DNA from 2 places in the Roseburia sp. AM16-25 genome. Region 2 is predicted to be linked to the other one. Evidence: predicted binding sites of a transcription regulator. Region 2 holds the regulator's gene; the other holds the start of a gene.

Region 1 (4,410 bases), 470 kb from region 2:
GTTCAAAGATGCCAGCAGACCGTTCTGCTCTGCTCCGTAACTTGGATTTGCTCCCGGAGAAAGCGGCTCGCCCGCCTTACGTCCATCCGGCATAGATCCGGTTGCCTTACCATAGACCACATTGGACGTGATGGTAAGAATGGATGTGGTCGGGATACTTCTGCGGTAGGTATGATGTCTCTTGATCTTATCCATAAAGGTTTTTAAGAGCCATACACCGATCTCATCGGCTCTGTCATCATCATTACCGTATCTTGGGAAATCGCCCTCGATCTCGTAATCTTTTGCAAGACCATTTTCATCACGAATGACCTTGACCTTAGCATACTTGATCGCGGACAAAGAATCAATCACATGTGAAAATCCTGCAATACCGGTTGCAAAAGTACGTTCCAAATTGGTATCCATGAGTGCCAGTTCGGCTGACTCATAGTAATATTTATCATGCATGTACTGGATCAGGTTCAGTGTATTGACATAGAGATCTGCCAGCCATTCCATCATGTCGTCATAGCGTTCCATGACCTCATCATAATCCAGATACTCTGATGTGATCGGACGATACTTTGGTCCGACCTGATCGCCGGTCTTTTCATCCACACCGCCATTGATGGCATAAAGCAGACATTTTGCAAGGTTGGCTCTGGCTCCAAAGAACTGCATTTCCTTACCGGTACGTGTTGCAGAAACACAGCAGCAGATGGCATAATCATCGCCCCATTCCGGCTTCATGGCATCGTCATTTTCATACTGGACAGAACTTGTCGCAATGGAGATCTTGGATGCGTATTTCTTGAAGTTCTCCGGCAGTCTGGAAGAATACAATACTGTCAGGTTTGGCTCCGGTGCCGGTCCCATGTTCTCTAAGGTATGCAGGAAACGATAGTCTGTCTTTGTCACCATAGATCTGCCGTCTACACCCGTTCCTGCCACGTCCAGTGTTGCCCATACCGGATCCCCGGAGAACAACTGGTTGTAAGATGGGATTCTGGCAAACTTGACCATACGCAGTTTCATGGTAAAGTGATCGACCAGTTCCTGTACTTCTTCTTCTGTGATGATGCCCTTATCCAGATCTCTCTGGAAATAAATATCAAGGAAGGTAGAGACACGTCCTACAGACATGGCTGCACCATTCTGGGTCTTGATGGCTGCCAGATAACCAAAGTAAAGCCACTGGATCGCCTCTTTTGCATCCTTTGCCGGTCTGGAAATGTCATAGCCGTAAATGGCTGCCATCTCTTTCATGCCTTCCAGTGCACGGATCTGCTCCGCGATCTCCTCGCGCAGACGGATGACTTCGCCCTTCATGCTGCCACTGCCGCATTTTGCCTTGTCTTCCTTTTTCTCCTCGATCAAAAAGTCGATACCGTAAAGCGCCACTCTACGATAATCGCCGACGATACGTCCGCGTCCATAAGTATCCGGCAGACCGGTCATGATCTTATTGTGGCGGGCCTTTAACATTTCCGGTGTATATGCGTCAAACACAGCAGTATTATGTGTCTTGTGATACTTGGTAAAGATTTCCTTTAACAAAGGATCTACTTCATAACCATAAGTCTCGCATGCCTGCACCGCCATCTTGATACCGCCATATGGCATAAAAGCACGTTTGAGTGGTTTATCTGTCTGAAGACCAACGACCTTTTCCAGATCCTTGAGGTCTTCATCAATGTATCCCGGACCATAAGCGGTCAGACCTGAAACCACCTTGGTCTCCATATCAAGCACGCCGCCCTTGGCACGTTCTTCTTTTTGCAATTTCTGAAGTGCATCCCATAAACGGTTGGTCGACTCTGTCGGACCTGTCAAAAAGTCCTCATTGCCTTCGTACGGTGTGTAGTTATCCTGGATGAACTGGCGGACATTGATCTCTTCCTTCCAAAGTCGTCCATCAAATCCGTCCCATTCCTTCATTTCTACCATTGTGTTTGCCTCCTATTCTAGTAAACAATTCGTTCCTTATAACTTGAGTTAGGCTTTTCTAACTCTCGTTAATTTTATAACAAGATTTTGAAAAAAGTGCAAGTTTTTATTTAGATACAATCTTTGCACATGTTTTTCATCTTGGCGCGTTTTTCATTATACAGGAAGTGCAGCACAATATCTAGTGGTTTTTATAAATTTATAACTACAATTTATGGTATTTTTTCAATCACATACCAAGTGACGTCATAAACCAGTAGATCAAACCAAGGATCCAGGACGAAAAAATCCCATACAGGATCACCGGTCCGGCGATCTGAAAGATCCTGGCACCGACACCAAAGACATGTCCTTCAACCTTAAAACCATGGGCGGTAGCCGCTACACTGTTGGCAAAGCCCGTGATGGGAACCAATGCTCCCGCACCGCCAAAACTGGCAATGACCGGGTAAATCCCCGTGCCTGTCAAAAGGGCACTTAGGAATACAAGGGTCAGACTGCAATAACTTGCCGCCGTCTGATCGTCCAAGCCATATTTTTTTCCTATGTTGATAATGCACTGCCCCAAAAGGCAGATCAGTCCGCCGACCAAAAAAGCTTTTGCCATGCGCAGCCAAAGATTTGCCTTTGGCGTCACACTCTCCACATAGTCATTATAAGTCTCATTGATCTGCTCTTTTTCTTCCTGTTTCATTCTCTTATCACCTCATTTTTATGAACTTACATATGAAAAAATAAAATACCAGAGGCTGCCTGCCAGCTTTCCCAGAGCAATGGCAAGGATGGCAAAAGACAGCCCTATTTGCAGTTTTACCCTGCGAAAGAGTATGGGAAACATATTTAAGATCTCTGCCAGCGCCATTGCCTGACAGCCTACATAAATACCGGCACAGATGCCGATCAAAACCAATGCCAGCAGTCCCAGCCCTTTTGCAAAAACTCTCCCGGCTATCCCCTGGCAAAAGGAGAAAAGCACAGGGCTCGGTTCAAAAACCGATAAAAGGCAACCGCTCAGGCTTCCTAAGATGATGACATTCTCCCAATGCATGGTATCTTTCGCCAGTTGCAGCCTTGCGATCATACGCGAGACAAACCCCAAGGTCGTGAGCAGGGCAATCACACCGGCTGCCGTTGCGCCTCCAAAGATCAGCCCTGCGACAATGATGACCGTCCTTTTAAGAAACATCCAGATTTTCTCCTCTCCTTGCCCCATTTTCTATGATCGCAGTATCTACATCCTTCTCATACTTGCGCATTTCCACCTGGATCGGTGTCGGATCATGAGTCAATTTCTTCTTGCCAAAATGGTTATAAAAGAATAAGATTCCCACCGCAAGTCCGATCGAATATGCAATCTCCAGCGGACTGACCGCAGGCTTTTTGCTTCCCATGACCTGCAAATAAAAACGGTCAAAGAGTTCCGTGATACTGATATCGTTGTGAAATGCCATGATGGCAAAGGCTGCTCCGACAAAGAGCAGTACGCAAAGGAATCCCGTCTTTGCCACTTGCATAAAGGTCTCCGGCTCCTTGCTCCGATACTCCATGATGACATCGGTTTCGCCCAGACTCACCACAGTCAGTTTAGGATAAAGGCTGTGGATCTCCTCGACCACCTTGGTAATGGATACAGGCATATTGCCCGGATGTTTGAAATGGTAAACGGCATGTGCCTTTACCCTCGCTAATATATCACTGTTACTGCACTCTATCCCGCCCAGATCCTTGATGTAAAAATCCGCTTCATAGCGCAGGGCAGACCGGTCTAATTTGATATAGAGGGTCTCGTTGTTTCCATCATATCCCATCTTGCCATCATTCCTTTCCTTTTCTAACTATTGTTTCCAGTTTTTCCGGCTCTATGCATTTTTTACAAAAGAAAAAGACCTGTCAGACTGACAGGTCTAAAGCCATTTGGGACACTCCTTGTGGCAAAAGGAACGTCTCTTACTTATTCCTTACTTATTCCTTACTTATTCTTTCCATAAAAATAGGTTGCAAAATAGATCACAGATGCCACGATCACGATCATAGGTCCGGTCGCCACATTGGTAAAATAAGAAATGACCAATCCCACGATTCCGGAAAAGAGACTAAAGATCACGGCATAGAGGTGATATTCCTGCATGTTTTCCGATATATTCCGGCTGGATGCCGCTGGCAGGATCAAAAGGGCATTGATGAGCAAAATACCGATCCACTTGATCGACAATGTCACAATGAGCGCAATGATAATAGCAAAGATATCCTCCACCAGACGCACGGAAATATTGCGGCTCTTCGCCAAGGATGCATGGATGCTGATAGCATTCAACTTGTTGATGGCAAAGCACCAGAATACCAGAGTCACCGCAAAGATCAGGATCAGATAGATGATCTCCCGCGTAGAAATGCTCAGGATATCTCCCACCAAAATAGCGGAATACTTGCTAAAATTGCCCCCCTTAGATAGGATTGCCAGACCGATCGCCGTACTGCAAC
Region 2 (4,410 bases):
GACAGGCGCACTGAGAAAACGCGGTGAGTTGGATGGCACACCGGAACTTTGCGATTTTGCAGACAAATTGGAACAGGCATGCATCAAGACGATTGAGGATGGAAAGATGACAAAAGATCTTGCTCTGATCACAAGTATTCCAAATCCAGTCGTTTTGAATAGTGAGGAATTTATCAAAGCCATCAGAACAAGGCTTGAGGGCATGTTATAGGAGGAAGCCATGATTTTATCCTGCCAGAATCTTTCGAAATCTTTCGGAAGTGATGACATCATAAAGAATGTCTCTTTTCAGATCAATGAAGGAGACAAGGTAGCCATTGTCGGAAATAATGGTGCAGGAAAATCAACACTGCTAAAGATGATAACGGGTGAGTTGGATACCGATGCAGGAACGGTTGTTTTTGCCAAGGATACCACCATCGGTTATCTGGCGCAGTATCAGAATATGGAAGGAAATGAGACGGTCTATCAGACCGTCTATTCTTCGCGTACAGATATTTTGGAAATGCAGAAAAACCTGCAAAAAATGGAAGAACAGATGACAAAACTGACAGATGATGCCTTAGATGCACTGCTTGTCCGCTATCATGAGATGCATGATGTTTTTGATCATATGAACGGTTATGCGTATGAATCGGAAGTACAGGGCGTGCTTCGTGGACTTGGTTTTTCCGAAGAGGATTTTTCAAAGACGATGGATATGCTTTCCGGTGGACAAAAAACCCGTGTATCTCTCGGAAGACTCCTTGTTTTGAAACCGGACATCCTGCTTTTAGATGAGCCGATCAACCATTTGGATCTGAATTCTATTGAGTGGTTAGAGAACTTCCTTATGAATTATAAGGGAACCGTTGTTATTGTAGCACATGATCGTTATTTTCTGGATCGTATCGTTACAAAGGTTATTGATATCAGCATGCATACTGCACATGTTTACAAAGGGAATTATTCTGCCTTTGCCATGCAAAAAGAAGAGATCCGTAAGACCATGATGCGTGAATATGAAAAACAGCAGGCATCCATTGCCCATCAGCAGGAAGTCATTGATAAGTTAAAACAGTTTAACCGTGAAAAATCCATCAAACGTGCAGAGAGCCGTCAGAAAGCCCTCGATAAAATGGATGTTATGGAAAAACCGATCGATGCGCAGGAACATATGAAATTGTCCTTGCAACCAGATGTGACAAGCGGCAATGATGTACTGGAACTGATCGGACTTTCAAAATCCTATGATGGCATGCCGCTCTTTTCTAACGTAGATTTCCTTTTGCAAAGAGGTGAGCACGTTGCCATCCTTGGTGATAACGGTACAGGAAAGACAACATTGCTTAAGATCATCAATGAGATTGTGACCGCAGATTCCGGCTCTTTCCGGCTCGGCGCAAATGTTACGATTGGTTATTACGATCAGGAACAACAGGTTTTGGATGATGACAAAACACTCTTTGAAGAAATGAGCGATGCCTATCCAAACTTAAACAATACAAAGATTCGCAATGTGCTTGCGGCATTCATGTTTTTAGGGGATGACTGCTACAAGAGGATCGGCGATCTGAGCGGTGGAGAGCGTGGACGTATCTCCCTTGCCAAACTCATGTTGTCCGGTGCCAACTTTTTGATCTTAGATGAGCCGACTAACCATTTGGATATGGAGTCCAAGGAGATCCTGGAAAATGCCATCAATGCCTATGAGGGAACGGTGCTTTATGTGTCACATGACCGTTATTTTGTCAACCAGACTGCAGACAAGATTTTAGAACTTGAAAACCATCAGTTCAGCGTATATCTGGGTAATTATGATTATTTCATCCAAAAGAAAACAGAGCGTATGGCACAGGAAAAAGCAGTACAAGACGCAAAGCGTGGTGATACAGAATCGATTTCCGGACAATCTGAAGGAAAGACGGATTGGAAGCAGCAAAAGAAGATCCAGAGCGAAAAGCGCAAGGTAGAAAATCGTCTGGCAGAGGTGGAAGACCGCATTGCCGCCTGCGAAGAAGACCTGCGTCAGATCGAGGAAGAATTTGCCAAGGACGATGTGGCGACAAATTCGGCAAAGCTTAATGAATTATCACAAAAACAGGAAAAGTTACAGGAAGAATTGGATGCCCTCTATGAAAGTTGGGAAGAATTGTCGGAGACACTGACAAATGATTTCGCATAGGATAGGCGGATTCTGTTAAAAATTTGACATATATATTTAAAATATTTATAATTTTTATATAAATATGATATATATGTCATCATTGACAGTGGAAGTAGGGGGAATTTAACGTGGAAAAGGAAATATCCCAGGCAGTCATTCGTCGTATGCCAAGATATTACAGATATTTAGGAGAATTGCTTGATGCAGGAGTGGAGCGCATTTCGTCCAACGAACTCAGCAGTTGTATGCATGTGACGGCATCCCAGATCCGGCAGGATCTCAACAATTTTGGTGGTTTCGGTCAGCAGGGCTATGGCTATAATGTTCAGTACTTATATGATGAAATCGGCAAGATCTTAGGATTGAATGAGACACACAATGTGATCGTGATCGGTATCGGTAACTTGGGGCAGGCAATCGCCAATTATGTTAAGTTTGAAAAATTAGGTTTCAAGATCGTCGGTCTGTTTGATGTCAATCCGGCATTGAAGGGGAAAGAGGTAAGAGATATCCCAATCCGTATGTTGGAGGAATTACCAGAATTTGTAAAGACAACACGTGTGGATATTGCGGCACTGACCCTGCCAAAGCAGAATGCAGAAGCGACCGCGGCACAGTTATCTTCCCTGGGCGTACATGCCATCTGGAATTTTGCCCATGTCGATCTGGATGATGTGGAGGATATGGTCGTAGAGAATGTGCATCTGTCCGATAGTCTGATGCAGCTTTCTTACAATATTGCCAACCACAAAAAATAGTTTTCAAAAGAAGGTGAGCGTATGGAACGACAGGCGTTTACAGAAGCACTGGCGAAAACAAAAATACCCATTCTGGTCTTGGACCAGAAATGGCACCGGCTTTTTGCCTTAGATGGCAAGCCCAAAGAGGTGCAGGAACTGGAAAGCCAGTTGAAGGAGATCTTGGAGCGGCAGGGACGCCTGACGCAGGAGTTAAAGGATTTAAAGAAGGTCAAGTCATCCCTTATGCAGAATATCGTAGAGCATATGGACGCAGAGGAGGACAAGGAGACGCACAGCCGGCAGATGGACGAGAACAAACGGCTGATCGAGGAAGTCAAGGAAAAGATCGCAGCCAACGAGGATGCCCTTTTGGAGATCCCAAAGGAGATACAGACCTGCAATGACGCGCTGATGATGGAGACCATGACCTTTTGTTATGATCGTCTGCGCACCAATTGCAAAGAAGCCGAGGAGATTGCGGAATGGATCAAAAAGGTCCGGGTAGAATTAAAAAAGAACATCATCCGCAAACAGAATCGGGAGATCAACAATAAAGAAATCTATGCATATATGCATGATATATTTGGAAAAGATATCATCAATCTTTTTGATGTGCAAAATGATGATGTGGATCTGATCACAGGAGAGGATCGCCCGTCCGGTGATACGACCCAGGACAAACAGTTATCAAAAGATGTACAAAAAGGAGACGTATGAAATATATTTTAAACAGTCGCGAAATGAAACAATGCGATAGCCGCACGATCGAGCATTATGGTCTGCCTTCCATGGTGCTGATGGAGAGAGCCGCGTTATCGGTTGTTTCATTTTTGCATGAAAGAGATTTGTGGCAAAAGAAGATCGTCATACTATGTGGAAGTGGCAACAATGGTGGGGATGGACTCGCCATTGCAAGGCTTTTATACTTAGAGGGGGGTCAGGTGTCGGTATGCCTGGTGGGCGATTTTTCCAAGGCTTCGCCGGAAAACATGGCGCAGCAAAAGATCTGTCGGCAGTATGGCATGGACTTGTCTAGTTCTACGGATACACTTGCAGACGCCCAGGTGATTGTGGATGCCCTGTTTGGTATCGGACTTTCCAGAGAATTGGGCGGTGACTATCCTGCACTTTTGCAAGAGGTCAATGCCATGGATGCCTACCGGCTGGCGGTGGATATACCATCCGGTGTATCTGCGGATGACGGACAGATCATGGGGCAGGCATTTTTGGCGGATGCGACCATAACCTTTGCTTTTGCCAAGGTCGGACAGATGCTTTATCCGGGGAAAAAATACTGTGGTGAATTGATCGTATCTGCAATCGGAATCGAATCATGCAGTCTGGCAGATCAGGTTCTTCCTTGTAAGAGTCTGGAAAAAGAAGATCTAAAACAACTACCGCAGGCAAGCTCGGATGATCACAAGGGAAGCCGGGGAAAGGTGCTTGTGATCGCAGGCAGTGAGGATATGGCAGGCGCGGCTTATCTTGCATCGAAAAGTGCTCTGACGAGTGGTGCCGGCATGG

What was found. Region 2 encodes Rex, which represses fermentation and respiration genes when NADH is low (regulators of the CRP and FNR family bind a similar motif). Its sites were predicted from a motif close to ATTGTTAANTANTTAACAAT; they were not measured.
Region 1: a site for Rex is predicted at 1,994-2,013, ahead of pflB (formate C-acetyltransferase). Genes of this name have one in related genera too.

What each region holds. Positions count from the first base shown of each region.
Region 1 is NZ_QUCW01000002.1:158,285-162,694, reverse strand. Features, by position in the region: gene pflB (formate C-acetyltransferase) at 1-1,929, opposite strand, end outside; gene DW183_RS04645 (SpoVA/SpoVAEb family sporulation membrane protein) at 2,159-2,623, opposite strand; gene DW183_RS04640 (stage V sporulation protein AB) at 2,642-3,115, opposite strand; gene DW183_RS04635 (stage V sporulation protein AA) at 3,105-3,737, opposite strand; gene DW183_RS04630 (metal ABC transporter permease) at 3,899-4,410, opposite strand, start outside.
Region 2 is NZ_QUCW01000002.1:624,675-629,084, reverse strand. Features, by position in the region: gene DW183_RS06970 (NADP-dependent isocitrate dehydrogenase) at 1-211, shown strand, start outside; gene DW183_RS06965 (ABC transporter ATP-binding protein) at 221-2,164, shown strand; gene DW183_RS06960 (redox-sensing transcriptional repressor Rex) at 2,275-2,904, shown strand; gene DW183_RS06955 (hypothetical protein) at 2,926-3,603, shown strand; gene DW183_RS06950 (NAD(P)H-hydrate dehydratase) at 3,600-4,410, shown strand, end outside.